Regions from separate parts of the Pseudoduganella lutea genome, predicted to be linked through region 1. Evidence: predicted binding sites of a transcription regulator. Region 1 holds the regulator's gene; each other region holds the start of a gene.
The links. Region 1 encodes sigma-54, which starts transcription at its own class of promoters, with help from an activator protein. Its sites were predicted from a motif close to TGGCANGNAANCTGCTTT; they were not measured.
Positions count from the first base shown of each region.

Region 1 (10,054 bases):
AATCGGCAACTGGCCCGGCATGGCTATATTGCCCGGGGCGGGCAAATGGTCGATGCGAGCATTGTTCAGGCACCGAAGCAGTCGCTCAATAAAGAAGAAAAGGCCATCGTTGCCGAGAATGCCATGCCAGCAGACTGGTCGCCGGCCAAGCGCCGTAAGAAGGATACCGATGCACGGTGGACGAAGAAACATGGCAAGTCCTACTTCGGCTACAAGCTTTCGGCCAACGCCGATAAGCGCTAAAAGCTGATTCGCAAAATCAAGGTGAGCACGAGCAGCGAACATGACACCCTCCACTTTGAAGATGTGCTCGATCCGAGCAATACCAGTCGCGACTTGTATGCCGACAAGGACTATGTCGATGGCGAGCGCGAAGCGCGCCTGACAGGACAAGGCTGGCGCATGCACATCCAGCGCAAAGGCACCAAGGACAAGGCGATCTCGACGACGCAAGAGCAGCGCAACAAGCGTATCGCCAAAACCCGTGCACGGGTGGAGCATATCTTTGCCAGTCTGGCGCAGATGGGCGACAAGGTGGTGCGTTCGATCGGCTTGGCACGCGCCACCTTGCATTTGAACTGGAAAGCCTCCGCATACAATTTGCGTCGCCTTTGCTACCTGACGGAGGCGGCGGTCGTGGCGTTTTAACGCCCGAAGTCCGTCTGGATCACCTAAAAAGGTCGATTCGGGCGGCGAAAAGGCCATGGATGGCCAGATTGGCGGCGAGGCTCTTCCCCTACGCCACCATTTTTTTGGGTCCAGGCTGAAATCGTCGGTTATTCGAGGTGCCCACTAAGCCAGGCGATGCAACGGAGTGTGCGCTTGCAAGCGCACACCGCCCTTTATCGCATATACGGTGCCACGTTCCCCGCGATCCGCTTGAACTCCGCCTCGGTCAGCGGCAGCTGCCGGAAAGCGGCCCAGCTTTCGCGGGGGCGCAGGTTCTTGCCGGCGGCGGCATCCGAGCCGAACAGGATGCGGTCGGCGCCGATCTGGCGGATGCGCTGTGCCAGCTTTTCCCGTTGTTGCGGCGTGATGTCCGGGTTGGCCATCGTGGCCGCGTCGAACCACAGGCGCTTCGTGCCGGGGGCGTTTGCCGCGGCAGCTTCGGCCAGCACGCCCAGCGCCTCGTCGGATGGCGCATCGCCGTAGCCCGGCCCGGTGCCGGCCAGATGCGCAACCTGCACCGTCACGTCCGGTGCGGCTGGCAGCAACTGCTCGAGGAAGACGCGGGCCTGGGCGGCGCCGTATGGCCGGCGCTTCGATACCGATGCGCGCATGTGCACCACGATCGCCATTTTCCTTGCGTTCGCGGCCGCGAACACTTGTCGCAGGCGCGCCACGTGCTCGGGCAACTCGAGCTGCACGTCCGAGTTCCCGAAGTGCAGCTTGAGCCCATGCTTGAGGTCGGGCAGCGCCGCGCAGCGTTCCAGTTCCTCCAGCGCGTAATCCTTCAGCGGATTCACGCTGCACAGGGCCCGCAGCCGGTCCGGGTACAGCGCAGCCTGCGCGCCGTTGAAGTCGTTCTCGGCGCGCACCTTCGCATGCTCGTCGTCGATCTTGCGCGCCGGACTGCCCCACACATAGGCGACGGACAGCAGCACGGCGCGCCGGATGCCGGCCGCATCGAGCAGCGCGATCAGGTCCTTGGCCGTGATCACGGGCGGGCCGCCAGCCCCACTGTCGAGCAGCCGCGCCATTGCCGGGCTGAACAGGTGCTGGTGATGGTCCACCAGCGGCACGATGTCGGCAGCTGCCGCATCGTCGGCCCGGGCCGGCAATGCCATGGCGGCAGCGGCGAATGTCAGGAAGTTACGGCGGTCCATGGTGGCCTCACAGGTGGCGCAGCGGATGGGCCCAGGCGGGCCAGGCGGGTTCGAAGAAGCGCGCCACCATGTCCTCCGTCACGCCATCGAGCGTCGGCGGGTTCCAGCGCGGCGCATGGTCCTTGTCGATCGCCAGCGCGCGCACGCCTTCGATGATCTCGCCATGCTCGAAGGTGCGGCGCACCAGGTTGCGTTCCATCCGCAGGCAATCGGCAACGCCCATCGTTGCGCCGCGCCGTATCATCTCGAACGTCACGCACATCATCAGCGGCGAGCGGCGCTCCATGGCGGCCAGCGTCTTCTGCGCGAACGGATGATCGTCGCGGCGCAGGGAGGCCACGATGTCGGGTACCGAGGGCTGGGTGAAATGGTCGTCGATCAGCGCGCGGTGCGCCTGCAGCTCGGAAGGACCGGCCTCGTCGCGCAGCGAGCGTCCGAACATGCCCACCGCCTCGCGCAGCCCCGCCCCGGCCGTGGAGCCGACCAGGTCGGCCAGTTGCGGCAGCTCGGCCGCCGGCACATAGTGATCGGCCAGCCGGCAATACATCGCGTCGGCCGCGCCGATCGTCAGCGCCGTCAGCGCCAGGTACACGCCCAGCTTGCCTGGCGCGTGGGACAGGAAATAGCTGCCGCCCACGTCGGGGAACAGGCCGATGTTCACCTCGGGCATTGCCAGCCGCGTGCGGTCGGTCACCACGCGCACGCTGCTGTGCGGCCCGCCCTGGGCGATGCCCATGCCGCCGCCCATCACCACGCCATCCATCAGGGCCACGTAGGGCTTGGGAAAGCAGTACACGAGGTAGTTCAGCGCATACTCCTCGGTAAAGAAATCCTCGATCTGCGCACTGCCGCCTTGCGGCGTCGCTGTACCGGCCGCATGGAAGAAGCGGATGTCGCCACCGGCGCACAGCGCCTTTTCGGTGGTGCTGCGGACGACGACGGCGGCAATGTCGCTGTCGTCGCGCCAGGCCAGCAACGTGCCGGTGATCGTGCGGATCATGTCGAGCGACAGCGAATTCAATGCCTTGGGTCGGTCGAGCGTGATGAAGCCGGTGCCATTGCGCACCTTGGTATGGACGTGGTCGGTCATGGTGTCTCGCATCGTTGTCGTTATTGGCCTCATTCTAGCCATGGATGCGGATCGTGTGGGTGTAAAAGGTGAACTGAAGAGGAACTGAAGGTGAACTGCCGTGAACTGCGGTGAACTGCCGGGATGCGGTGAGGTGCGGACGTAACAAAGGGCGCATTGCGCGCCCTTCTGTTGCAGCAGCCAGCCGGCTGCGACCTGCACCCGGCGTTATGCGGGTGACGCGGGAATCTCGATCTCGCTCAGGTGCTTGATGGTTTCATGATTATGATTTTGCACTTTATCCTTGTGCTTCATGACCTGCCGGTCCAGCTTGTCGATCAGCGAGTCGATGGCCGCATACAGGTCCTGCGCGACGCTTTCGACAAACACGGTCTTGCCCGACATGCGCAGGTTGATTTCCGCCTTCTGCCTTTTTTCTTTCTCGGTGAGATTATCTACACTCAGGATCACACTTACATCGATCAGCTGATCGAAATGCCGTCTAACGCGTTCCAGCTTGTTCTGCACATACTCGCGAATGGCAGGGGTTACGTCGATATGGTGTCCACTGATGGTCAGATTCATACACACACTCCTAAAGAAGATCAATCCAGGTTCGTGCGGCTTCCGCCATCAAAATGCGGCGGCGCAGAGGAACCCATACACTACAGATTGCTTACAAGGACTTGCGGAGGCTGACTGGGGGAATTTTCAATGCTTCGCGATATTTGGCAACAGTGCGTCGCGCAATCACCATGCCTTGTTCACCCAGCATGTCCGCAATCTTACTGTCGGATAAAGGGTTCTTCGGGTCTTCGGCTCCTGTGAATTGCACGATCAGCGCCCGGATCGCAGTCGAGGAAGCTTCCCCACCAGCTTCGGTTGCGACGTGGCTGCCAAAAAAATACTTCAACTCAAACATGCCATGCGGGGTGAGCATATATTTTTGAGTTGTTACCCGAGAGATAGTACTCTCGTGAAGACCCAGTGTATCAGCTATTTCACGCAACACAAGGGGTCTCATTGCCACCGCGCCATGCGAGAAAAAGTTCTTTTGCCGCTCGACGATGGCCTGGGCCACGCGCAGGATCGTGTCAAAGCGCTGGCGCATATTCTTGATCAGCCACTTGGCTTCTTGCAGCTGCGCATTCATCTGCGTTTCGCCCTTGCCCTGTTTGAGCAGGCTGGCATACAGCGCATTCACGCGCAGGCGGGGCATCACGTCATTGTTGAGCGTGACGATCCAGCCATTGCGTCCTTTCCTCACCACGACATCCGGTACGACATAGTCTGACACGTCGGCCGCGAAGGCGGCGCCCGGATGCGGATTGCACTGCCGAATCACCGCTTGCGCTTCGCGCAAGTCTTCATCGTCGCAATCGAGTGCCTTCTTCAGCTTGTTGAAGTCGCGCTGCGCAAACCACTGCAAGTGTTTTTCAACGATGCACAGCGCCATCCGCCGCGTGACCAGCGGCACGCCCGGCATGCGGCGGATCTGCAGCGCCAGGCATTCGGAAGCGTTGCGCGCACCGATGCCGGCCGGATCAAAGCTCTGCAGCAGCTTCAGCGCGGTGCGCAATTCGTCGAACTCGATCTCCAGCTCTTCCGGCATGCGCGCATGGATATCTTCCAGGCTCTCCTCGAGGTAACCGTTATCGTCGAGCGCATCGATGATCAGCTCCACCAGGGCGCGGTCGCGCGGCTCCAGCACCGTCACGCGCATCTGCTCCATCAGGTGTTCGCGCAGGCTGCGATGGCTTGCCTCGAGCTGGGGGCGGCCATCGTCGTCGTCCGGTCCCTTGCCACTGCCCGCACTGCTCCAGTCGGTATCGCCGGCACCGGGGTCGAGGCCTTCGCCTTCGCCGCCCTCGTAGGGCTCCGGTTCCGGGGCGGCCGGCGCATCCTGCGGCGGGCCGCCTTCGGGCGGCGCCTCGCCCGGCGCCTGCGTGGTGTTGATCGCCCCATCGCCCAGCAGGCGCACGGAACGGTCGAGCGGATCGTCGAGCCGCTCGAGCAGCGGATTATCGGTCAGCAGCTGTTCGAGTTCCTGGTGCAGCTCCAGCGTGGACAATTGCAGCAGCCGGATCGACTGCTGCAATTGCGGCGTCAGCGCGAGGTGCTGGGAAGTGCGCAGTTGCAAGGACTGTTTCATGGCTGTTTCATGGCTGCTGGTTCAAGACGGCTGGTTTATGCTCATTATCAGTGGAACAACGCGTGGCGCAACGCGGTCGACGCGGTTACATGCGGAAGTGCTCACCAAGATAGACACGGCGGACGGACTCGTCGGCGATGATGTCATCGGGCCGGCCGGAGGCCAGTACGCTGCCCTGATTGATGATATACGCCCGGTCGCAGATGCCCAGCGTTTCACGTACGTTATGATCCGTGATCAACACACCGATGCTGCGTTCCTTCAGGAAGCGCACGATGCGCTGGATCTCGATCACGGCGATCGGATCCACGCCGGCAAACGGTTCATCCAGCAGCACGAAGCGGGGATTGGTCGCCAGTGCGCGGGCGATCTCCACGCGGCGGCGCTCGCCACCGGACAGCGACAGCGCCGTGTTCTCGCGCAGCTTCTCGATCTGCAAATCGGCCAGCAGCGCATTCAGGCGCTTGTCGATCTCGGCCTTGCCGAGCGCCTTGCCGTCCACCTTCTGGAGCTCCAGCACGGCGCGGATATTTTCTTCCACGGTCAGCTTGCGGAACACCGATGCTTCCTGCGGCAGGTACGACAGGCCGAGGGTGGCGCGCTTGTGGATCGGCAGGCTGGAGATGTCGGTACCGTCGAGATCGATGGTGCCGGCGTCCGACGCCACCAGGCCCACGATCATGTAGAACGACGTGGTCTTGCCGGCACCGTTCGGGCCCAGCAGGCCCACCACTTCGCCGCAGGCCACCTGCAGGGACACGTCATGCACCACCTGGCGCTTGCCATAGCTCTTTTGCAATCCGCGCACGATCAGCGTGCTGCTGCAATCTTGCTGCTCGCGCGCCATCTAGTTCCCCGCTGCCGGCGCGGCCGGCGGTTGCGTGGTGGCGGGAGTCGATGCGGGAGCCGGCGCCGTGCGCTTCGGCTGGATCACCATCGTGCCGCGGCCGGCGCCCGGCTTGTCGGTGCCCGTGCTGGAATTGCGCACGCTGAAGAACTCGCGGCGGCTGTCGTACGAAATGAACTCGCCTTCCACCTCGTCGCTCGGCTTCGTGCCTTCGAGGCGGCGGATCTTGGCCTTCGAATACATCTTCACCAGTTCGGCCTTTTCGTCGTATTCGATGCGGTCCGCTTCGCCTTCCATCCACTGGTCGCCTTCACCGTCGCGCTTCTGGCGGAACGCCACCTTCTTGCCGCCGCCGGTCAGCGTGGCCAGCTGGTAGCCGTCCGGCGTGTAGGTCACCACGGCCTTGTCGGCCTTCATCCGCAGCGTGCCACGCGTGAGCGTCACGTCGCCGGTGAACGTGTAGACCTGCTTCACGTCGTCCGCATCGAGGCGGCCATAGTTGATCTCGGTGGGCTTGTACGAGTCTGCCTTTTCGGCGGCGGCAAAGCCCGCCGCGCCCAGCAGCAGCAGCGCCGACAATATGAGTCTCTTCATCTTCGATTCCTATCTGCGATTCTTGTTTGCTTCACTGCCGCGCACGGGGCGGATACACGATGGTGCCCTGGCCGAGCTGCAACTGGCGCGTGGCATTGTTGGCCTTCATGCCAACGCCGGTGGCGGTCGCGCCGCCACTCTGCATGCGCACCGGCCGGTCCGTTTCCATGCGGTCCTCGTCCGGATAGATCGTCAACAGCTCGGTGGCCAGGTGCATTTCCCGCGCGGCGGGTGACGCTGTCCTGTGGATGTTCACGTTCTTCGTCAGCGTCACGCGCGTATTGTCCTCGTCGACCCGTGCATGCTCGGCGCGGATATCCATCGGCGGCTTGTCGCCGGAAATGCTGCGCACCACGGGCTTGTCGATCTCCGACGAATCGTCGGACGGCCGGTGCGTCAGCTTGTCACCCGAGATGATGTAGCTGGGCTGCCCCGTCTCCGACATGCGCACGAACGAAAAGCGCTCCACGATGTAGTCGGGCTCGTCGACCTTGATGCCGGCTTCCATTTCCCCGCCGGCCCGGTTCATCAGCTCGAGCAGCCAGAACGAGCCCAGCGCGCCGAGCAGCGCGAGGACCATGCCGATCGACAGCCGGTAGCGGTGTGCTGTTCGCTGGTTACGCATCCTGTCTCCCTGTAGACGTCAGCGCTCAGGCCAGGAACTGGGCCATGACACGCTCGTAATTGCCCTGCGCGCGCAGCACGAATTCACAGATTTCGCGCACCGCGCCATGGCCGCCGCGGTGCTGCGTCACGTGGTGCACGCGCGCCAGTACTTCCGGCCGGGCATTCGGCACGGCCACCGCGAAACCGGCGCGCGACAGGATCGGAATGTCGACCACGTCGTCGCCGATGAAGGCCACCTGTTCCTCAGTGAGGTTCAACTGGTCCAGCAGCGCCTTGAACGGCGTGAGCTTGTCATGGCCGCCCTGGTGCACGAACTCGATCGCCAGGTCCCTGGCGCGGGCCGCCACCTGCGGCGAACGGCGCGCACTGATGATACCGGTGAGCACACCGGATTCCTGCAGCAGCTTGATGCCCAGGCCATCCTGCACGTTGAACGTCTTGAACGCTTCGCCCTCGGCACCGTAGTGCAGGCCGCCATCGGTCAGCACGCCATCGACGTCGAAGATGAACAGCTTGACCTTCGCGGCCCGTTCGAGGTTGGCCACGTCATATGTTTCACTCATCAGATCACCTTTGCACGGGTCAGGTCATGGATGTGCAGCGCGCCGACCAGCGTGCCCGCGTCGTCGACCACCAGCATCTGGTTGATGCGGTGCTCTTCCATCACGGCCACGGCATCGACGGCCAGCTTGTCGGGGCCGATGGTACGCGGATTCGCGTGCATCACGTCGCCGATGACGACCTTGCCGAAATCCTGCACCTTGTCGATCAGGCGGCGCAGATCGCCGTCCGTGAACACGCCCACCGGCCGGTATTGCGCGTCGACCACCGCCGTCATGCCCATGCCTTTTTGCGTGATCTCCATCAGCGCGTCCGGCAGACGCGTATCGGCCGTGACGGCGGGAATCGCCGCCCCGTGGCGCATCACGTCGCGCACGTGCGTCAGCAGGCGGCGGCCCAGCGCCCCGCCCGGGTGCGAGCGGGCGAAGTCCTCTTCCTTGAAACCGCGCAGGTCCAGCAGCGCCACGGCGATCGCATCGCCCAGCGCCAGTGTCACGGTCGTCGACGCCGTTGGCGCCAGGTTCATCGGGCAGGCTTCCTTTGCCACCGACACGTCCAGGTGCACGTCCGCCAGCTTCGCCAGGCTCGATTCCGGCTTGCCCGTCATCGAGATCACCATGCCGCCCATGCGCTTGACCACGGGGAGGATCGCCATCAGCTCGGTGCTTTCGCCCGAGTATGAAATGGCGATGAACGCATCGTCCGGCGTAACCATGCCCAGGTCGCCGTGCGCCGCTTCGGCCGGGTGCACGAACAGCGCCGGGGTGCCGGTGGACGCCAGCGTGGCGGCAATCTTGCGCCCGATATGGCCGGATTTGCCAATGCCGGACACGACAACGCGGCCCTTGCAGTTCAGCAGCAGCGAGACGGCTTTCCCCACGCTCTCATCCGTTGCCAGGCGGGCATGCAGCGCGATCAGCGCGTCGGCCTCGATTTGCAGGGCTTCGCGCGCCAGCTCCAGCGCGCGGCTTGCGGTCGTTGCATCAAAAGCTTTCAGCATTGTTTTTTCATGGGTTACACTCATGGCCGAAAGTATAGCCGAATTGGGAAAGCAAAAAACTTGCCAGATGTTACAAACTCCGCACGCGCGCAGCATCTCCTCCTCCCGCCCCTGGCCATTATTGGCGCTCTCCCGTGTTCTCGCCCCTTGAACTGACTCTCGTTCTGCTAGGCAGTGCCGTGCTGGGCGTGGTGGCATTCCGCATGCTCCACCTGCCGCCCATGCTCGGCTACCTAGCCGTGGGCATCCTGATCGGCCCGAACGCGCTGGGGCTTGCCGAGGAGAGTCACGCCACCCATGCGCTGGCCGAATTCGGCGTGGTCTTCCTGATGTTCTCGATCGGGCTCGAATTCTCGCTGCCGAAACTGAAATCGATGCGCGGCGACGTATTCGGCCTGGGCATGGCCCAGGTGGTGCTGACGATCGTGGCCACCATGGCCTTCGGCTGGGTGATCGCCAGCGCGCTGCCGCCGGCCATCCACATTTCCTGGCAGGCCGCGTTCGCGCTGGGCGGCGCGCTGGCCATGTCGTCCACGGCGATCGTCGTCAAGATGCTCACCGAGCGGCTGGAACTGGAATCGGAGCATGGCCGCAAGATCATCGGCATCCTGCTGTTCCAGGATATCGCCGTGGTGCCCCTGCTGATCCTGATTCCCGCGCTGGCGAAGAATCCGGACAACCTGGCGGCCACGCTGGGCTGGGCGGCGCTCAAGGCCGTGCTGGTGCTGGTGCTGCTGCTGTTCTTCGGCCAGAAGCTGATGCGCGGCTGGTTCACGGTGGTGGTCAAGCGCCGCTCGCAGGAACTGTTCATGCTGAACCTGCTGCTGGTAACGCTGGGCGCGGCGTGGATCACCGAGCGTGCCGGCCTGTCGCTGGCGCTGGGCGCCTTCCTGGCCGGCATGCTGATCTCCGAGACGGAATACAAGCACCAGGTGGAAGAAGACATCAAGCCTTTCCGCGACGTGCTCCTTGGCCTGTTCTTCATCACCATCGGCATGCTGCTGAACGTGCGCGTGGTGCTGGACAACTGGTGGCTCGTGCTGGCGCTGCTGGTCTTGCCCGTGCTGATGAAGTTCGCGCTGATCGCCGGCCTGGCCAAGCTGTTCGGCTCCTCGGACGGCGTGTCGATGCGCACCGGCCTGGCCCTGGCGCAGGCCGGCGAATTCGGCTTCGTGCTGCTGAACGTGGTCGGCGGCATGGAACTCGTCGATCCGTTCGTGGTCCAGGTGGTGCTGGCATCGATGGTGCTGTCGATGCTGGCGGCGCCGTTCCTCATCGAGCAGTCCGACAGGCTGGTGCTGAAATTCTCCAGCAACGAATGGATGATGCAGTCGCTGAACCTCACGCAGCTCGCGGCCCGCACGATGTCCGCGCAACA
Region 1 covers NZ_CP035913.1:2,477,839-2,487,892, forward strand. Annotated here, with positions in the region: partial or broken gene EWM63_RS10475 (IS5 family transposase) at 1-648, shown strand, start outside; gene EWM63_RS10480 (amidohydrolase family protein) at 843-1,826, opposite strand; gene EWM63_RS10485 (enoyl-CoA hydratase/isomerase family protein) at 1,834-2,916, opposite strand; gene hpf (ribosome hibernation-promoting factor, HPF/YfiA family) at 3,124-3,480, opposite strand; gene EWM63_RS10495 (RNA polymerase factor sigma-54) at 3,572-5,047, opposite strand; gene lptB (LPS export ABC transporter ATP-binding protein) at 5,133-5,894, opposite strand; gene lptA (lipopolysaccharide transport periplasmic protein LptA) at 5,895-6,488, opposite strand; gene lptC (LPS export ABC transporter periplasmic protein LptC) at 6,520-7,113, opposite strand; gene EWM63_RS10515 (KdsC family phosphatase) at 7,139-7,678, opposite strand; gene EWM63_RS10520 (KpsF/GutQ family sugar-phosphate isomerase) at 7,678-8,700, opposite strand; gene EWM63_RS10525 (monovalent cation:proton antiporter family protein) at 8,811-10,054, shown strand, end outside.

Region 2 (10,054 bases), 2.4 Mb from region 1:
GCATCCATGCCGGAGCCGCACAGGCGGTTGACGGTGCTGCCGGGCACGCGCTGCGGCAGGCCGGCCAGCAAGGTGGACATGCGCGCCACGTTGCGGTTGTCCTCGCCGGCCTGGTTGGCGCAGCCGTAGATCACGTCGTCGATGGCTTCCCAGTCCACGGTGGGATTGCGGCGCACCAGCTCGGCCAGCGGCAGCGCGCCCAGATCGTCGGCGCGCAGGTCCTTCAGGGCGCCGCCGTAGCGGCCGATCGGGGTGCGGATCGCATCGCAGATGAATGCTTCGGTCATTTCGAATCCTCCTTCGGTGCGGCAATCAGGGGTGCCGCCGTGCGGCGTTGCAGTTCCTCGAACGTCAGGCCTTCGACCATCTCGCGCACGACGAGGCCATCGGAGGTGACGTCGATCACGGCGAGATCCGTGTAGATGCGGTTGACGCAGCCGATGCCCGTCAGCGGGTAGCTGCACTGTTCCACGATCTTGCTTTCGCCGGACTTGGTCTGGTGGTCGGTCATCACGAACACCTGGCGCGCGCCGATCGCCAGGTCCATCGCGCCGCCGACGGCGGGAATCGCATCCGGCGCGCCGGTGTGCCAGTTTGCCAGGTCGCCGGTAGCCGATACCTGGAAGGCGCCCAGCACGCAGATGTCGAGGTGGCCGCCGCGCATCATCGCGAACGAATCGCCATGGTGGAAGTACGCGCCGCCCGTGAGCAGCGTGACCGGCTGCTTGCCGGCGTTGATCAGGTCTTCATCCTCCTCGCCGGGCGCGGGCGCCGGGCCCATGCCCAGCAGGCCGTTCTCGCTGTGCAGGAAGATCTCGCGGTCGGCCGGCAGGTAGTTCGCCACCATCGTCGGCAGGCCGATGCCCAGGTTGACGTAGGCGCCTTCGTGGATGTCCTGCGCGACGCGTTTCGCCATAGCGTCGCGGCTCATTTTCTGGATAGTCATTGCTTGCCTCCTTGTGCGCTCTCCTGTACCACGCGCTGCACGAAGATGCCCGGCGTGACGATGTGCTCGGGATCGAGTTCGCCCAGTTCGACGATGCGCGTGACCTGCGCGATGGTGACTTTCGCGGCGGTGGCCATGATCGGGCCGAAGTTGCGGGCCGTCTTGCGATATACGAGGTTGCCCCAGCGGTCGCCGTGCAGCGCCTTGATCAGCGCGAAGTCGGCATGGATCGGCGATTCGAGCACATAGTTCTTGCCGTTGATGGTGCGGGTTTCCTTGCCTTCGGCAAGCAGCGTGCCGTAGCCCGTCGGCGAGAAGAAGCCGCCGATGCCGGCGCCGGCGGCACGGATGCGCTCGGCCAGGTTGCCCTGCGGCGTCAGTTCCAGCTCGATCTCGCCGGCGCGGTACAGCGCGTCGAACACCTGCGAATCTGCCTGGCGCGGGAACGAGCAGATGATCTTGCGCACCCGCTTGGCCTTCAGCAGCGCGGCGAGGCCGGTTTCGCCGTTGCCGGCATTGTTGTTGACGATGGTGAGGTCGCGCGCGCCCTGTGCGATCAGCGCGTCGATCAGCGCCGCCGGCATGCCGGCATTGCCGAAGCCGCCGATCATCACGGTCGCGCCGTCATGAATGCCGGCCACGGCCTGCGCCATGGTGTCGATAGTCTTGTCAATCACGATGGTTCCTTTTCAAAACAAATGTTCGATAATCGAACTATAATCTGTTAATCGAACACCGCGAGTGTCGCACCGCCGCCTGCGAAGGTCAAGAAAAAAAGTCGGGCGCACAGGGTGTTCCAGTAAAATCCGTCCACTTCGAAAGAGACCGCGATGACGACAACCACCAACAAGACCGCTGCGGCGGAACGCGAACCGACGATCGCCGAACAGATCGAGGCGCTGGCCGATCCCAGCTTCATGACATCGCTGGCGCGCGGCCTCGCCGTGCTGCAGGCGTTTTCCGATTCGCGCCGCAGCCTGACGATCGCGCAGATCAGCCAGAAGACAGGCATTCCCCGCGCCGCCGTCAGCCGCTGCCTGTACACGCTCAAGCAGCTCGGCTATGCCGACTCCGACGTCAACAACTATTCGCTGCGGCCGAAGGTGCTGACGCTCGGCTATTCCTACCTGTCGTCGACGCCGCTGACCGTGTCCGCCCAGCCGTACCTGAACCAGATCAGCCGCACGCTGAACGAATCGTGCTCGCTGGCGGTGCTGGACGATAACGAGGTCCTGTACGTGGCCCGCTCCGCCACCTCGCGTGTGATGTCCGTGGCGCTGAACACGGGCAGCCGCCTGCCCGCCTACTGCACGTCGCTGGGCCGCGTGATGCTTGCGCACCTGCCTGAGGCCGACCTGCAGGCCTACCTCGACAAGGTGCGCCTGAAACCCCTGACCGAGCACACGATCACCACCCAGAAGGGGCTGCGCGCGGCGCTGGTCCAGGTGCGCGAGCAGGGCTACGCGATCAACAACGAGGAGCTCGAGGTCGGCCTTCGGTCGATCGCGGTGCCCGTGCGCGGCGCTTCGGGCACCGTGCTTGCCGCCCTGAACGTCGGCGCCCAGGCCGGCCGCGTCAGCGCCCGTCAGATGGAGGAGCAGTTCCTGCCCACGCTGCAACAGGGTGCACGCGAACTGGCCGTGCTGCTGCCGTAACCACTGCCCAGCCCGTGTCCACCTTGGGGTCAGGCCTCGAATCGGACACGAACTCATCTGCACTAGATCCGAGTTCGTGTCCGAAAACGGGGTTGACCCCATTGTGGACAGCTATTAAACCAGATGAGCTCGTGTCCGATTTCGGGGTTGACCCCATGGTGGACACAAACCCAGCCGTTGGCGGGGCGGGTCGCTCGTTCAGAAGTGGTGGCGGATGCCGGCCATGATGCCCCGCTGCGGCTTGCCGGCGCCGGCGGTGCCGCCGGCGTCCAGCGCGATGGCGGCGACCCCGTCGTTTTCCATCAATCCCAGCGCGCCGTAGACGGCGGTGCGGGTCGACAGGTAGTACGTCAGCCTTGCCACCGCCATGTCGGTATCGTCGCCGCTGCTCTTGACGTTCTTGCGGGCCACCTGCGCATCGAACGTGAGCAGCGGCGTGACGGGATGGCTCACGCCCAGGTAGGCCAGCGTCGATTCGGTGATGCCGGTGGCGGCATCGGTCTTGCGGTCGATGACGCCGGCGCCCAGCTTCGTACCGCCCAGCATCCAGTAGCCATTGACGGTCACGCGCCGGTCGAAATTGCGGCTGCTGGTCAGCCCCCCGCCCGCGCCGGTGTTCCCGTGCAGCTTGTCGAACGATGCGTTGATGCCGAACGCCTTGACTTCATAGCCCAGCAGCGCCGTCACCTGGCGGCAGGCCTTGGAGTCGACCGGCGACTCGCCCGCGCAGCCGGTGGCGGCAGGCCCGCCGGACGACGAGGTGTCGCGCCCGAAGCTGTACGTGGCGCCGGCCACGAAGCCGTCGAAGTTGCCCAGGTAGCCGATCGCGTTGTCGCTGCGCGCGTTCGGCAGGTAGGGATCGATGCTGCCGATGGCGAACAGGTTCGGCCCCAGCACGTCGGCCTTCAGGCCGGCGATGTACGTCATGTTGACCTGGCGCCCCAGCGTCAGCGTGCCCCACTTGCCTTTCAGGCCCACGTTCGCGGCGCGGCCGAACAGGCGGTTGCCCTGCCCCATCGTGCCGGTATCCGGGCCGAAGCCGCTCTCCAGTGTGAAGATCGCGGACAGGCCGCCGCCCAGGTCTTCCGTGCCGCGAAAGCCGATGCGCGACGGGAACGATCCCGTCAACGATGCCATCCGCGTGACCGAATCGCCGTTCGCGTTGGTGTTGTCCACGTGCGCCACGGCCGTATCGATGATGCCGTAGATCGTGACGTTGCTTTGCGCCTGCGCCGCGCCCGCGGCCAGCAGCGCCAGTGCGCCCGCCACCGCCATCCCCATGCGCAGGCTGCCGCCGCGTGCCCGTTCGCCAGTCGTTTTGTCCATGCTGTCTCCTGTGGTTTTATAGTCGTCGGATCATTACCGACAGTCGTTCGATAATCGAACAATAGATTGCCTATCGAACGTTGACCCGATACTATGGCCGTTGCCGGGCCTTGTCAAGAATCTCAAGGAGCCTGATGATTGGCGCGGCACAATAACCAAGGAGACACACCATGAAGTACACGATTGCCGCCGTGCTGGCCGGCGCACAGCTGTTCGCCCTGCCAGCGGTCCACGCGCAGGACACGATCAAGGTCGGCGTGATCGCCGCGTTTTCCGGCCCGTTCGCCGATTACGGCAAGCAGATGGAAGGCGGCATCAAAGCCTATATGGCGCAGCATGGCGACGCGGTGGCCGGCAAGAAGATCCAGCTGATCTTCAAGGACACGACCGGGCCTTCGCCGGAGATCGCGAAACGCCTGGCGCAGGAACTGGTGGTGCGCGACAAGGTCGATTTCCTGGCGGGCTTCGGCCTGACGCCGGAAGCGCTGGCCGTGGCACCCATCGCGCAGCAGGCGAAAAAGCCGATGATCATCATGAACGCCGCCACGTCGGTCATCACGACGAAATCGAACTACATTGCCCGCTTCTCGATGACGCTGCCGCAGATCTCGGCGCCGATGGGCACGTGGGCGGCAAAGAACAAGCTCAACAAGGTGGTCACGCTGGTGGCGGACTACGGCCCCGGCCTCGATGCCGAAGCGGCGTTCAAGAAGACACTGGAAGGCGCCGGCGGCAAGGTGACGGAATCGATCCGCGTGCCGCTGCGCAATCCGGAGTTCGCCCCGTTCATCCAGCGCATCAAGGACGCCAAGCCGGATGCGATCTTCGTGTTCGTGCCGGCAGGCGAGCAAAGCATCGCCTTCATGAAGGGCTACCGGGAACGGGGCCTGGCCGCGGCCGGCATCAAGGTGATCGCCACGGGCGACCTGACGGACGACCACGTGCTGCCCGCGATGGGCGACGCGACGCTGGGCGTGATCACCACCTTCCACTACTCCGCCGCGCACGACTCGCCGGAGAACAAGGCATTCCTGAAGAGTTATGCCGCGGCCAATCCGAAAGGCGGCCGACCCAACTTCATGGCCGTCGCCGCCTATGACGGCATGGCGGCGATCTATGACGTGTCACGCAAGCTGAACGGCAAGATCGACGGCGACAAGGCGATGGCCGTGCTGAAGACGATGAAGCTGAACAGCCCGCGCGGCCCGATCGCCATCGACCCGGCCACCCGCGACATCGTGCAGACCGTTTACGTACGCGAAGTGAAGAAGGTGGGGAACGAGGTCTACAACATCGAGTTCGACAAGTTCCCCGACATGAAGGACCCGGGCAAGCAGTGATTACCCCCGCGAAAAACTGGGGACGTACCCCTGTTTAGCGGCAACTAATCAGCGCAATGTCGTTTCCTGGAAACAGGGCGGTCCGGCGTTCCGGTCCGTCCCTGTTCTCCAGGTGATCACGCCACCGGCGTCAGCAGCGGCCGTCCCGCGAAATGCGCCAGCAGGTTGTCGACGACCAGCTGGCCCATCGCATGGCGCGTTTCCACGGTGAGGCTGCCCACGTGCGGCGTGAGCACCACGTTCGGCAGCGCGGTGAGTGCGGCAGGCACGGCAGGTTCGTCGGCGAACACGTCCAGCGCCGCGGCGCCCAGCCGGCCATTCGCGAGCGCGGCGACCAGTGCGGGCTCGTCGACCAGCGAACCGCGCGCGATGTTGACCAGCGTGCCCTCCGGCCCCAGCGCTTCCAGCACGGCCGCGTCGACGGTTCCCTTCGTGGCGGCGCCGCCCGGCGCGCAGACGACCAGGTAGTCGCTGCCCTGCGCAAGGTCGGCCAGCGATGCGGCGCGCGGCACGTCGACACCCGCCTTCACGTTCGGCTGCCAGTAGCGCAGCTGCATCCCGAAAGCGGCCAGCCTGGCCGCGACGGCCTGGCCGATGCGCCCGAAACCATAGATGCCGGCGACCTTGCCGCGCAAGGCGCGCGCCGGCTTGACCGGCACGCCAGCCTGCCACTGCCCGGCGCGCACATACGTATCCAGCGTGGGGATGCGGCGCGACGCCGACAGCAGCAGCGCGACCGCCAGGTCCGCCACGTCGTCCGTCAGCACGCCGGGCGTGTTCGTCACGCGGATGCCACGCGGGCGCAATGCGTCGAAATCCACCGCGTCCACACCGATGCCGTTCACGGCCACGATCTCAAGCTGCGGCAGTTGCGCGGCCAGCGCCGCGCCGATGCCCGCCATCCCGGTGGTGGCCACGCCGCGCACGGTGGCGGCAACGCCGGCAATGAATGCGGCGCGCTCCCCGGCCGGCACCCGCCACACGTGATGGCAGGTGAAATGCTGGTCCAGTTGCGCCATCACGGACGCCGACGGACTGGCGGCCATCACGAGGATTTCCGGTTTCATCTGAATTTATTCATGAGTGAACGATCAGTGATTCTAGAACGTCAGTCGCATTCTTACAATTTCGGAATAACTCGATATTAACCACCGGATATTTTTATTCCTCAAATGAACATTTTAATGCATGAAGCAAACACACTGACCGCAGATCGATGCTGATAAGCCATTTTCAGTCACGCTCATCTGTCGGAAAATTTTACAGTCGAGTCTACGCGACGGCACCCCAACATGGCATGTAAGACAAGTTTATGATTAAAATCAAATGCTTAGCATTTACGGTTGAGCTAAGGCACGCTATTTGCTTATCGATATACGCAATAAGAATAACAAGAGCCTATTCTGAAAGAGCACCCAAAGTGCAACCTAATCAAACCTGGAGCTAATAGTGAACCAATTCAAAAAAGCAGTACTGGGCGCAGCAGTGGCAGTGGCAACGATGGGCGCGGCAGTTGCAGCGCCACAGACCGTGGGCGGCGTGACGTGGGATCCTGACTACCTGCTGGACTTCGCTTCGTCGTCCGTGCAGATGCACCAGATCATCGATGCCAACGGCACGGTGGGCGGCTACGGCGTCGTGTCGACGATGAACGGCACGGGCCAGGAACAGTTCTGCGCAGGCTGCGAGCTGACGATCGTGTTCGGTGGCTACACCCCGACCGCGGGCGGCACCGGCGCCACCACGAACTACACGGGCGGCTTCGTCAACATCTACGTCAACAACGGCCCGTCGACGATCAATCCGTACGATCCGCTGACGGTCAACGCCGGCAACACCGGCGTGGGCACGCTGTGGCTGAGCCTGGCTGGTCACGAGTACAACGGCGCCACGCTGCTGGGCACCGTGAACTCGATGATGCCGCCGAACCTGAGCGGTCTGGGCCAGCTGGACGTCGTGGGTGGCGTTGCTGCTGCCTACTTCGACACCAACGCGCAGATCGACGGTTCCGACCTGGCGTTCTCGGCCAGCTTCACGCAGCCATACCCGGGCGAGCCGAACCACGTGGTCGGCACGGGCAACTTCTACGGCATGACGTCGCCGGTTCCGGAACCAAGCACCTACATGATGCTGGGCGCCGGCATGCTGACGCTGGCTGCACTGCGTCGCCGCAAGCAGCGTTAATGCCTGGCTGCCGGCTCCGGCCGGCAGCTTTGCCTAGCCCGACTGTCGGAAAATTTTACAGTTGATTACGCAGCTTGATCCGTAACCCGCTGTTTCCGGCAGCAGCGACCCAAGTCAGGCGCTGCGTGTGTTTTCCAGGTAAATCACGCAGCGTCCTGCACACGAACACCGCAGTGCATCCCCGCTTTGCCCTCCCCTGCTTTACATCCGCTTTACATCTCGCCTTGCCTTCCCGCCTTGGAACGTCGCCCCGCCCGCAAACCGTGCCCGGCATCGCATGCCGCCACGTCCCGGCCCGCGCGCCATCCTTCGGCGTCAGCAGGCTGCCGCGCTGCGGATGAACTGCACCGTCAGGTCCGCTTGTGCGACGGGCAGCATGTGCCCGCCGTCCACCACTTCCAATACCGCATGCGGTACCTTGCAGGCCAGCGCCTCGCCGTGCTCGCGCCACGACAGGATGCGGTCGTGCCGTCCGAACAGCACGGCCACCGGCATGCGCAATTCACCATACCGGCTGCTGTAGCCGGGCAACTGCCCGGGTAGCGCTCCCATATCCTCTGAGGCGGCGAGGAACTGGCCCGGCCGCAGGCCGAGCAGGCCCCGCCGCGGGTGGCGAAGTCATGGGGCACCGGGTCCGGCGCAAATACCTGTTCCAGCACTGCCCCACCGCGGGCGATTGCCCCAGGGGTGGCCACCGTCCACGCCATCAGCCGGCGCAGCAGCGGCGAAGGCGTGTCGAGGACGCGGAACGCGGCAGGCGTCTCGTCCGGAAGGTGCGTGAGGGGGGCGAGCAGCGACAGCCCGGCAACGCGCTCCGGGTAATCGAGCGCCAGCGCCAGCGCCACGGCGCCGCCGTAGGAATGGCCGACAACGAGGGGCTGCTCCAGTTCCAGCCGGTCGATCAGCGCGGCCAGCGCGGCAGCCTGTTCGCGCAGCCCGGCCGGTGCGCCGGGGTGGCGCGTCGAATACCCGGAACCGGGCCTGTCCACCGTGATCACGCGATGATGGTGCGCCAGACGCCGCGCGACCTCGTAGGTGAAATGCGACATGTGCCCGCCCAGGCCATGGATCATCAGCAGCGCCGGCCCCCGGCCCTGCTCCCGCACATGCAGCCGGGCGCCCGGCACGTCGACGAAGATGCCCTGCGGCGGCAGCGCCGCCTCGACCTTGCGTTCCACGTGCCGCGTGAACAGCGCCAGCCCGCCCGCGATGGCGGGGACTGCCAGGCCGGCCGCGGCCGCCGCGATTGTCGCCAGCGCCGGCATCAGCGTGCCCCCTTGCGCGCGGCATTGCCGATACGGCGGGCGACGCCGGTCACCACGGCGGCTCGTCCAGGTAATGTCATGTGCCTCTCTTCCGTTGCGCCGTGGCGCAACCCGCCGCCGCGGTGACGCCGGCCGGCGAAAGTTATTGTCGATGGAAACTGCTTGTTGTTGACTTCTTGGCGATACTTTAGCCAATCGGAATAAGCAATGCAACGACCACGCGGGGTCCGGGGGAAACTAGGAGGACGGGACCAGCGTGTGCTGGTTGCGCTGGCGGATCGCCGCGGCCGCGTCGTCGTACAGGAAAGGCAGGAAGGCGAAACGCCGGCCGCGCGTGACCGGCGTGGCTTCGTGCAGCAGCGAGCAGGAAAACACCACGGCGCCGCCGGTCGGTGCCCGCCAGGTCGCCGGGCCGAACTCCGGAAAGCGCAGGTCGCCGCCGTCGTAGTCGTCGGCATTCAGGTTGATCGTGCAGGCGAAGCGGCGGTGCGCGGTGCCGGGCGTGGTGTTGTCCCGGTGTGCGCGAAAGAAGCCTTGCCGGTCGCCGTCGTAGCACGCGACGACATAACGTTCGATGCGGGTCACGTCGAACTGGAATGCCTTGCGGATTTCCGGCAGCAGCCGGCGCGTGAGGCGCGCACGCACGGCGGCGCGCAGCGTTTCCAGTTCGGGCACGCCGTCGAACACGAAATCCTCGCGCCGCTTGAAGCTGCTCTCGAGCACACCGACCGTCCTGCCGTCCACTTCGCGCATGAAACCGGATTCGACGCCACCATGCCGCTCGTACAGCGCCACCAGTTCCCGGCAGAATCCGGGCTCGAACACGCGGGGCACGACCAGCACCGGCGCAGGCACCGCCAGCCCGGCATGCAGGGCCGGCGCCGGCAGGTTGCCCAGCACCCGCTCCAGCGCCTGGGCGTGCTGCGTGCCGGACGCTGCCGGAATGCAGGCAAGTACGCGCAGCGTCGGGTCCAGCACCAGCGTGAAGGGCGCATAGCGCACCTCGCCATCGGCCGCCCGGCGCAGCGCGCCATAGCGAGCGCTGACGGCACGGTCGAAGTCCCAGAAATAGCGCACGCCAGGCTGCGCCTGGCGCACCCGCCCCTCGCTCTCATCGCGCGGGTCGACGCTGACACCGAACCAGCACACGCGCTCGTCGTCGAACAGCGCGCGCCGCTGCGTGACGTGGTCGTTGACCGCGCGCCCCGTTTCGCTGGCCGCGCTGCCAAAGAAGGTCAGCACCACGTAGCGGCCGGCCACGGTGTTGAAATGGAAGCGTTCGGCATTGCTGGAGCGGGCCGTAAAATCCGGCACGGGATCTCCAGGCAGCCAGGCGTG
Region 2 covers NZ_CP035913.1:72,343-82,396, forward strand. Annotated here, with positions in the region: gene pcaF (3-oxoadipyl-CoA thiolase) at 1-287, opposite strand, end outside; gene EWM63_RS00345 (CoA transferase subunit B) at 284-946, opposite strand; gene EWM63_RS00350 (3-oxoacid CoA-transferase subunit A) at 943-1,599, opposite strand; gene EWM63_RS00355 (IclR family transcriptional regulator domain-containing protein) at 1,777-2,601, shown strand; gene EWM63_RS00360 (porin) at 2,800-3,882, opposite strand; gene EWM63_RS00365 (ABC transporter substrate-binding protein) at 4,098-5,267, shown strand; gene EWM63_RS00370 (2-hydroxyacid dehydrogenase) at 5,384-6,334, opposite strand; gene EWM63_RS00375 (PEP-CTERM sorting domain-containing protein) at 6,717-7,451, shown strand; gene EWM63_RS00380 (alpha/beta fold hydrolase) at 7,802-8,911, opposite strand; gene EWM63_RS00385 (2OG-Fe(II) oxygenase) at 8,954-10,030, opposite strand.
Region 2: a site for sigma-54 is predicted at 6,619-6,636, ahead of EWM63_RS00375 (PEP-CTERM sorting domain-containing protein). Genes of this name have one in related genera too.

Region 3 (10,054 bases), 320 kb from region 1:
CACGTCGGTGATCACCAGCACGCCGGAGCCGTCGTCCAGCCGCTTGATCGCCGCCGCGGCCAGCGCCTGCACGTCGCCCAGGTCCTGGTCCGCCACCACGTCGATCGCTTCGAGGTGCTCGACCTTGTTGCGGAACACGTGGGCGACCGCCGCAAGGAATGCCTCGCCCAGCGGCGCGTGCGTCATCAGTAGAATGCCAACCATATTCGTCCCTGTCAGGCTGCCTGTTCGACCGCGTCGATGAACATGGCGGCTACCTGGAAGCCTGTCTGCTGCGTGATCTCCTGGAAGCAGGTCGGGCTGGTGACGTTCACTTCGGTCAGGTAGTCGCCGATCACGTCCAATCCTACCAGCAATAAGCCGCGCTCGGCCAATACCGGACCGATCGCCTCGGCAATTTCACGGTCGCGCTCCGTGAGCGGCTGGGCCACGCCGATGCCGCCGGCCGCCAGGTTGCCGCGCACCTCGCTGCCCTGCGGAATGCGGGCCAGCGAGAACGGCACCGGCTTGCCGCCGATGACGAGGATGCGCTTGTCGCCCTTGACGATCTCGGGAATATAGCGCTGCGCCATGATCGTCTGGCGGCCATTCTGCGACAGGGTTTCGATGATCGAACCAAGGTTCAGCGCATCCGCCTTGACCCGGAAGATGCCCGTGCCGCCCATGCCGTCCAGCGGCTTGAAGATCACATCGCCATGCTCGGCGTGGAAGGCGCGCAGGCGCGTTTCATCGGACGTGACGATCGTCGGCGACGTGAATTGCGAGAATTGCGCGATCGACAGCTTTTCGTTGTGGTCGCGGATCGCCTGCGGGCTGTTGAGCACTTTGACGCCCTGCTTTTCGGCGAGCTGCAACAGGTAGGTGCCGTACACGTATTCCATGTCGAACGGCGGATCCTTCCGCTCCAGGATCACGTCGAATTCGCCCAGCGCCACGTCTTCCGACGGCGCCGCCTCGTACCAGTCTTCCTGCCCGCCACCGGTCATGGTGATGCGTGAAACCCAGGCGCGGACGATGCCGTTCTCCAGCGCCATGTGGCGCTGCTGGAACGCGTACACCTCGTGGCCGCGCTTTGCAGCCTCGGCCATCATCGCGTACGTGGAGTCCTTGTAGATCTTGAAGTTCGCCAACGGGTCGGCAAGAAAAGCGATTTTCATGGGCACATCCATTCTGGGTAATGGCTGATTCTAGCCGAGATTGCAAAGCGTCATCGGTTCAGCCCAGCACCCGCCAACCCGTGGCGCTGCACCAAATCGGTGACTACATCGGTGACAGGCGCCAGTTCTTTGGAACATTTCCTGAAAACGGGTGTCTGTCACCGGTTTTCAGGAAACATCGGGCGCCTCAGTACACTTCGGGATTCGGATCGGTGCGTTCCATTTCCAGCGACGCGGCCAGCAGCGCCAGCCGGGCCACCACGCCGTACACGTAGAACCGGTTCGGCGCGGCGGTGCCGGGCTTGGCCTTCAGATCGGGCACGGCGTGCTGCTGCGCGAACGCCAGCGGCACGAACTCCGAGCCCGGCGCGTTCAGGTTCTGGTCCACGCCCCGCTCCGCGTGCACGCGGTAGAAGCCGCCGACCACGTAGCGGTCGATCATGTAGACCACCGGCTCGGCCACCGCGTCCTTGATGCTCTCGAACGTGGGCACGCCTTCCTGGATGTTCAGCTCGCTGATGACCTGGCCATCCTTGACCACCGACATGCGCTCGCGCTGCTGCGGCGACAGGTCCTTCAGCTCGGCCGCGTCGCGGATGCTGATGATGCCCTTGCCGTAGGTGCCCGCATCCGGCTTGATGATGACGAACGGCTTTTCCTTGATCCCGTATTCCTTGTATTTCTTGCGGATCTTGGCCAGCACCGCGTCGACATTGCCCGCCAGGCAATCCTGGCCTTCGCCCGATTGCAGGTCGACTTCGCCGCAGCGGGCATGGAACGGGTTCACCATCCATGGATCGACGCCGATCAGCTTGCCGAATTTCTTGGCCACTTCGTCGTAGGCGGTGAAATGGTTGTGCTTGCGGCGCATGCCCCAGCCGGCGTGCAGCGGCGGCAGCAGGCTTTGTTCATGGATGTTTTGCAGGATGTCCGGCGTGCCGATCGACAGGTCGTTGTTCAGCAGGATCGTGCACGGATCGAAGTCCTTCAGCCCCACGCGGCGGCCGTTGGTCGAGCGCTCGAGCGGCTCGACGACGAGCATGTTCCCGTCCGGCAGCGCCAGCGGCGTAGGCTGCGTGATCGACGGATCCAGCGTGCCCAGCCGCACGTGCAGGCCCGTCTGGCGGAAGATCTGCGCCAGGCGCGCCACGTTTTCCAGGTAAGTGGGATGGCGGTTGTAGCTTTCGGGGATCACCAGCAGGTTGCGGGCATCGGGGCAATATTTGTCGATCGCGGCCATCGCGGCCTGCACCGACAGCGGGAGCATTTCGCTGGCCAGGTAGTGGAAACCGCCGGGGAACAGGTTCGTGTCCACTGGGGCGAGCTTGTAGCCGGCATTGCGCAGGTCGACCGAACAATAGAACGGCGGCGTGTGTTCCTGCCATTCCAGCCGGAACCAGCGCTCGATGGCGGGGGTCGCGGCCAGGATTTTTTCTTCGAGATCGAGCAGCGGTCCGGTCAGGGCCGTGACGAGGTGGGGAACCATGCTTACTTCCTTGTAGTGATGGGCGAACTGCGTGCCCGCCTTGCAATTCTGAAGGCGGACTCACCAAATCAGGGCAAAAATGCCATTTTAAAGGTGCGCAAAGCAAAAAAGCGCCCCGGAGGGCGCTTTTGGCGGTAAAACCGCGGTGTTGAGCGGTTGTAGAGCGAGAAACCGCGTGCTATCAGATGTGATATGCCGTTTCGCCGTGGCTGTTGATGTCCAGGCCTTCACGCTCCTGTTCTTCCGGCACGCGCAGGCCGATGACGATGTCGACCAGCTTGTAGGCGATGAAGGCCACGATGCCCGACCACAGGATCGTGACGCCCACGCCGATCAGCTGGGTGACCACCTGGCCGCCGATCGAGTAGTCGGCGGAAGCCTTGTTGGCAACGTAATCCCAGATGCCCTGCCCGCCCAGCGACGGCGCAGCGAACACGCCCGTCAGCACCGCGCCCAAAATACCGCCCACGCCGTGCACGCCGAACACGTCCAGCGAGTCGTCGGCGCCCAGCATGCGCTTCAGGCCGTTCACGCCCCACAGGCAGACCACGCCGGCCAGCAGGCCGATGACCAGGCCGCCCATCGGGCCGACGAAGCCGGCGGCCGGGGTGATGGCCACCAGGCCGGCAACGGCACCGGAGACGGCACCCAGCATCGATGGCTTGCCCTTGAAGATCCATTCGGCGAACAGCCAGGACACGGTGGCGGCGGCAGTCGCCAGCAGCGTGTTCACGAAGGCCAGTGCGGCGATGTCGCCCGCTTCCAGCGCGGAACCGGCGTTGAAGCCGAACCAGCCCACCCACAGCAGCGAGGCGCCGATCATCGTCATCACGAGCGAATGCGGTGCCATCGATTCACGGCCGTAACCCACACGCTTGCCCATCATGTAGGCACCGACCAGGCCGGCGACAGCGGCATTGATGTGCACCACGGTGCCGCCGGCGAAGTCCAGCGCGCCGTGGCCCCACAGGTAGCCGCCCTTGGCGGTCACGGTGGCCAGCGAGGCCGCATCGGTGATCGCATCCGGGCCGCTCCAGAACCAGACCATGTGCGCCATCGGCAGGTAGGCAAAGGTGAACCAGATCACGATGAAAGCCAGCACGGCGGCGAATTTCGCGCGCTCGGCGAAGGCGCCCACGATCAGGCCGCAGGTAATGGCCGCAAACGTGCCCTGGAACGCGACGAAGATGAATTCGGGGATGACGACGCCCTTGCTGAACGTGGCCGCATAGGCGAACGTTCCGGCGACCGGGTCGTAGATGCCGTTCAGCAGCGCGCGGCTGAAGCCGCCGAAGAACGCATTGCCTTCGGTGAACGCGATCGAATAGCCGTACAGGCACCACAGCACGATGATCAGCGAGAAGATCGTGAAGATCTGCATCAGGATGGACAGCATGTTCTTCGAGCGCACCAGGCCGCCGTAGAACAGGGCCAGGCCGGGAATCGACATCATGATGACCAGCAGCGTGGACACGAACATCCAGCTCGTATCGCCCTTGTGCGGCGTGGGGGCGGCGGCTGGTGCCGCTTCGGCGGCGGCCGGTGCGGCCGCGGCTGGTGCCAGGGCCGGTGCGGCTTCAGCCGCGGCGGGCGCGGTGGCCGTTGCGGTGGCAGCCGGCGCATCGGCCGTGGCCGTATCCTGCGCCCAGGCCGGCGCGGCGCTGAACGCCATCAGCATGGCTGCCCCGGCCAGCCATTTGGTGATCATTTTCTTCATCTGATTCCCCTTTTTTTGTCTTTAGAGAGCGTCGTTGCCGGTTTCGCCGGTACGGATACGAATGACCTGTTCCAGGTTATAAACGAAAATCTTGCCGTCGCCGATCTTGCCCGTGCGGGCAGCCGTTTCGATGGCTTCGATGGCCTGCTCGACGATCGCGTCGTCGACCGCCGCTTCGATCTTGGTCTTGGGCAGGAAGTCGACCACGTATTCGGCGCCGCGGTACAGCTCCGTATGGCCTTTCTGGCGACCGAAGCCCTTGACTTCGGTAACGGTGATGCCTTGCACGTTGATCGCGGAGAGGGCTTCGCGCACCTCGTCCAGCTTGAACGGCTTGATGATGGCGGTAATCATTTTCATGGCAGGCCTCGTTTTATATCAGAAGGTTTTGGACAGGGTCAGCACGGCGCCGGATTTCCCCAGATCCTTGCCGTTCGGTGCGAAATACGCTTTGGCATCGGTATCGACATAGGCCAGCGATACGGTGGCGATGCCGAAGTCCTTGGTGATGCCCACTTTCCAGTCGGTGTAGCTGGAAAAATCGTTGTTCTTGACTTTCTGGTGGCCCACGTGCAGGTTCAGGATGAAGCCTTCACCCAGCTCCTGGTTGACGGAGGCATCCAGGTACTGGCTGTTCTTGCTGTCGGCAAAGCCGAACAGGTTCGTCAGCGAATGGGAGTATTTCAGCGTGGCGGGGCCAAAGCCGACCTGGCCGTACAATTCGAAGGTGTTGGCGCTGGTGGGCAGCGAGTTCGAAGGGTAGATATAGCCGAGGCCGCCGACGTCGTACGTGAAGCCGGAGCCGAGCTCTCCGCGCTTGCCCGCGTACACGTCCCATTCGACGCTGCCGTCGCCGCCGCCGTCCTTGACCCACTTGATGGTGGACAGCCAGGTACCGGCGTAGAAACCTGTCGGGTTGTTGACCCAGTCGGCGCCGCCCTGCAGCGCGGGTTTCAGGCGTGTCTGCGAAATGCCGCGGTAACGGTAATCGCTGGTGACGGCCGCGTTGAAGCTGATCTCATTGTCCGGTTTCGCCTCGGGTGCCGCGGCGGCTTCCTGTGCCTGTGCCTGGCCCATCGCGATGCACGCGAACAGGACGGCGATGGACAGGGCGGAGCGCTTGCTCGGGTATGACATGGCGATTTCCTTTTGAGTGAACTTTTATTGCGGTTTAAAATTCGTCTGACTCGTTGTCCCTTTAGCTAAAGCAGAATGCGTGCCAGCAAACAGTTGCTGAGCCGATAGCCTAGGCCTGGAGTGCGACGCCCCTTTCGCACCAAATAATCTTCGTACTGGCACCATTGTGGTGCATTCGTGCGAAAAACCTCACCTGGAGCCCACCGTGGACATGAACGCCTTTTTCACCGACCTGCAATCCAAGATCAACAACGTCATCGAGAACTCGCCCGCCAAGGATATCGAGCGCAACGTGAAGGCAATGATGACGCAGGGCTTTTCCAAGCTCGACCTCGTGACACGCGAAGAGTTCGACATCCAGGCCCAGGTGCTGGCCAAGACCCGTTCCCGCCTGGAGCTGCTGGAAACGCGCCTGGCCGAACTCGAAGCGAAAATCGCCGCCGAAAAAGCGCCGCTGTAAAGATTTTTCCCTTTGTCGCGGCACAAGGCCGCGCCCGCTGCAACGGCCTACGATGCAAGATCGTTTGTCCATCCACAGCTTGCAGCGGGGAATCATGAGCCTGGCCGTCCTGAAAAGCCGTGCGCTGAACGGCATTGAAGCGCCTGAAGTCAGCGTCGAGATCCATCTCGCCAACGGCTTGCCGGCGTTTCACATCGTTGGGCTGGCCGAAACCGAAGTCAAGGAAGCGCGCGACCGCGTGCGTGCCGCCATCGTCAACGCCGGCTTTGAAATGCCCGCGCACCGCATCACCGTCAACCTGGCGCCGGCCGACCTGCCCAAGGAATCGGGCCGTTTCGACTTGCCGATCGCGCTTGGCATCCTGGCCGCTTCCGGCCAGATCCCCGCCCCGCCATTGGCCCGCTACGAATTTGCCGGTGAACTGTCGCTGACAGGTGAGTTGCGGCCGATCCGCGGCGCGCTGGCGATGACGTTCGCAATGCAGCGCGCGCACACGTGCAATGCCTTCATCCTGCCGCGGGCCAACGCGGACGAGGCAGCCCTCGTCGATGGCGCGGCGGTGTACCCGGCCGCCACGCTGCTGGAAGTGTGCAACCATTTCTGTGCGGCGGACGATTCGGCGCGGCTTGCCCGGCATCGCCCCGCCCCGCGTCCGCAGCTTGTGGACTACCCGGATTTTGCGGAAGTGAAAGGACAGTGGCATGCGAAGCGCGCGCTGGAGATAGCGGCTGCCGGCTCGCACAGCATCGTGATGGTTGGGCCGCCAGGCGCGGGCAAGACGATGCTGGCGTTGCGCTTCCCGGGCTTGCTGCCATCGATGACGAACGACGAAGCGCTGGAAGCCGCCGCCGTGCAGTCGCTGACAGGCACCTTCACGGCGGCGGCATGGAAGCGGCGGCCCTTCCGCGCGCCGCATCACACGTCATCCGGCGTGGCGCTCGTGGGCGGCGGCAGCGTGCCACGGCCGGGCGAGATCTCGCTGGCACATTGCGGTGTCTTGTTCCTCGATGAATTGCCCGAGTTCGACCGCCGCGTGCTCGAAGTACTGCGCGAGCCGCTCGAATCGGGGCGGGTGACGATTTCACGTGCAGCGCGGCAGGCCGAGTTTCCCGCGCGGTTCCAGCTGATCGCCGCGATGAACCCTTGCCCTTGCGGATATCACGGCCAGCTTTCCGGTAAATGCAAGTGTTCGATGGATACGATCACGCGTTACCAGGACCGCATTTCCGGCCCGCTACTGGACCGTATCGACATGCAGATCGACGTCGGCCCGGTGCCGACCGATACCCTGCACACGGCCGAGGATGGCGAGCCTTCGCAGGTGATCGCCGCCCGGGTGGAGGCCGCTTTCCAGCGGCAGCTGGACCGCCAGAACAAGAGCAACCGCCATCTCACGTCGCGCGAGATCGACCGGTACTGCAAGCCCGAGCGTTCCGGGCAGGACATGCTGCACAAGGCCATGCTGCAATTCCACTGGTCGGCGCGCGCCTATCACCGCGTGCTCCGGGTGGCGCGCACGGTGGCCGACCTGGCCGGTTCGGAAACCGTGCTGGCGAAGCACGTGCTCGAAGCCATCCAGTTTCGTCGCGTATTGCGCGCATCCTGACGCCTGCTCAGATGGCGTCGGGTTCCTGACGCTGCTACCATCGTGGCATGAGACTTCATCTTTCGATTCCCTTGGCCGTGGCCGTTGCCACGGTACTCGGCGCCTGCAGCCCGCAGTTCAACTGGCGCGATTACCGTGCCGCCGATGCACCCTATTCCGTCATGTTCCCCGGGAAGCCTGCGTCGCACACGCGTACCGTGACGCTCGAAGGCCACCAGGCCGCCATGACGATGACGGCCGCCGAAGTCGAAGGAACGATGTTTGCCGTCGGCACCACCGAACTGGCCGATGCGGCGCAGGCCAAGGATGCCGCGCGGTCGATGCAGGCCGCGATGGTGCGCAATATCGCCGGCAAGATATCGAAGGAAACACCGCACGCGGATGGCGTGGAACTGGAAGCCCATGGTGCGAACAATGGGCGCCCGATGCAGTTGCACGGCAGGTTTTTGTCCCGTGGCAAGCGCGCTTACCAGGTTGTCGTCATCGGGCCGGAGCGCGCCGTGGACGCAGAGAATATTGACACTTTCATTCGTTCATTTAAGCTGAACTGAAACGCTGGCGTGCGTGCCGGTGTCTCGCGGCAAGCCGTGATATCGTTGGATCATTACAACAATAGATCAGGAAGCGCCATGTTAATCACATTCAAATCCCAGTCTTTTTCCGATGTCACGATGTACCAGGAGCATGCTCAGCGGATCCTGGATGTGCTGAACAAGAACCACACGCGTGGCGTCATCACGGCCGCCGAGGCAGCCCATGCCGTGCAACTGCTGGAGCAGGAAATCACGCTGAGCAAGCTGCACCCGGAGGTGGATGCCGGGCACGCCAATCACTCGCACCCGCATCATTTGCCCGAGGAAGACGAGTCCACGGAGATGGCCGACAAAAACCACATCGGCTTCGCGCAGCGGGCATTCCCCTTGCTGGAGATGCTGCGTGCGGCCCGGGATGGCGGCGACAGCATCGTCTGGGGAGTCTGAAGTTCCGGCAAAACCAATGGGATGGACGCCCCCACCCTAAAACGGCATCAATGTGCCAAAGTGGAGTTGTCGAGAAACCACTTAGCTAGAGGGGGGCGTCACCATGAAGATTACGGTATGCGGTGTTGATTTGGCAAAGGAAGTTTTCCAATTCCACGGTGTGAATGCGGCTGGCAAGGTGGAGAAGCGTATCCAGCTGAGGCGTGGCAAGGTAATGGAATTTTTCGCCAACATGGCACCGTGCCTGATCGGGATGGAGGCATGTGGGAGCGCGCATTACTGGGCGCGGCAGTTACAAAGCCTGGGGCACACGGTCAAGCTGATAGCTCCGCAGTTCGTCAAGCCGTACGTGAAGACCAACAAGCACGATGCAGCAGATGCAGAAGCGATCTGCGAAGCAGTGCAACGACCAAGCATGCGTTTCGTGCCGATCAAGAATATCGAACAGCAGGCGATCCTTGCTGTCCACACGGCCCGGGCAGGATTCGTCAAGCAGCGCACGGCGCAGGCTAATCAGATTCGCGGGCTATTGGCGGAGTTTGGATTGATCGTGCCAAAGGGCCTGGCCCTGCTTAAGGAGCGGGTGCCGACATTGCTCGATGAAGCGAAGGATGAACTGCCCGGCGCGTTCCGCCAGACCATCCTCGAACTTCTTGATCACTTGAACGTATTGGACAAGCGAGTTAAGCAATTCGAGCTGGAGATCCAGAATTGGCATCGCTCGAATTCGATGTCTCAGCGACTAGAGAAGATACCGGGCATTGGTCCGATTACAGCGAGCGCATTGGTGGCAGCGATCGGTAACGCCAAGCACTTCGCCAACGGCCGACAGCTCGCTGCATGGCTTGGCCTGGTGCCGAAACAGCATTCAACGGGCGGCCGAACCAACCTTCTTGGCATCAGCAAACGAGGCGATACGTATCTGCGGACGTTGCTCATTCATGGCGCCCGAGCAGTAATCCGGCACGCAGCCAACAAGATCAAGCAAGACTGGCTTCATTCGCTACTTAGCCGGCGACACAAGAATATCGCTGCCGTGGCCTTGGCCAACAAAAATGCAAGAACAGTGTGGGCGTTGTTAGCACATGACAGAGAGTTCCGGGTCGATTACGCTGCCGCGTAATCGACCCGGTTAAGGGTCCCTTGTCGAAGGGAGGCAAACAGTTTTTGGAAGCAGTGCCGGTACATTCCACCGATTGCACAAGCGATCAAGCAGTGATGGCAAACTAGGTAAGACCGTGGTTGGCTAAGCCCGTCTGTCACCAAGCACTTCGAGTGCGTTAAACCGCCGGGGCGTCGACCAGCAAATCCCATCAGGGACAGTGGCATCGGCCACATCAAAGTCCGAATGTACGGGTGCAATCTTTACCTAAAGCCGTCATGAAAAGAAAGCTTGGCATACCGGGGGCGTCCATGTACGGTGACAGACACCAGTTCTTCCGCAATTTTTGTTCCGAAAAACGGGTGTCTCTCACCGGTTTTACTGCTAAAACGGCATTCCAAATGCAAAA
Region 3 covers NZ_CP035913.1:2,155,674-2,165,727, forward strand. Annotated here, with positions in the region: gene EWM63_RS09090 (PTS sugar transporter subunit IIA) at 1-204, opposite strand, end outside; gene gshB (glutathione synthase) at 216-1,157, opposite strand; gene gshA (glutamate--cysteine ligase) at 1,345-2,643, opposite strand; gene amt (ammonium transporter) at 2,825-4,360, opposite strand; gene EWM63_RS09110 (P-II family nitrogen regulator) at 4,382-4,720, opposite strand; gene EWM63_RS09115 (TorF family putative porin) at 4,739-5,497, opposite strand; gene EWM63_RS09120 (accessory factor UbiK family protein) at 5,703-5,957, shown strand; gene EWM63_RS09125 (YifB family Mg chelatase-like AAA ATPase) at 6,052-7,563, shown strand; gene EWM63_RS09130 (hypothetical protein) at 7,611-8,114, shown strand; gene EWM63_RS09135 (DUF1840 domain-containing protein) at 8,193-8,543, shown strand; gene EWM63_RS09140 (IS110 family RNA-guided transposase) at 8,647-9,666, shown strand.
Region 3: a site for sigma-54 is predicted at 5,565-5,582, ahead of EWM63_RS09115 (TorF family putative porin). Genes of this name have one in related genera too.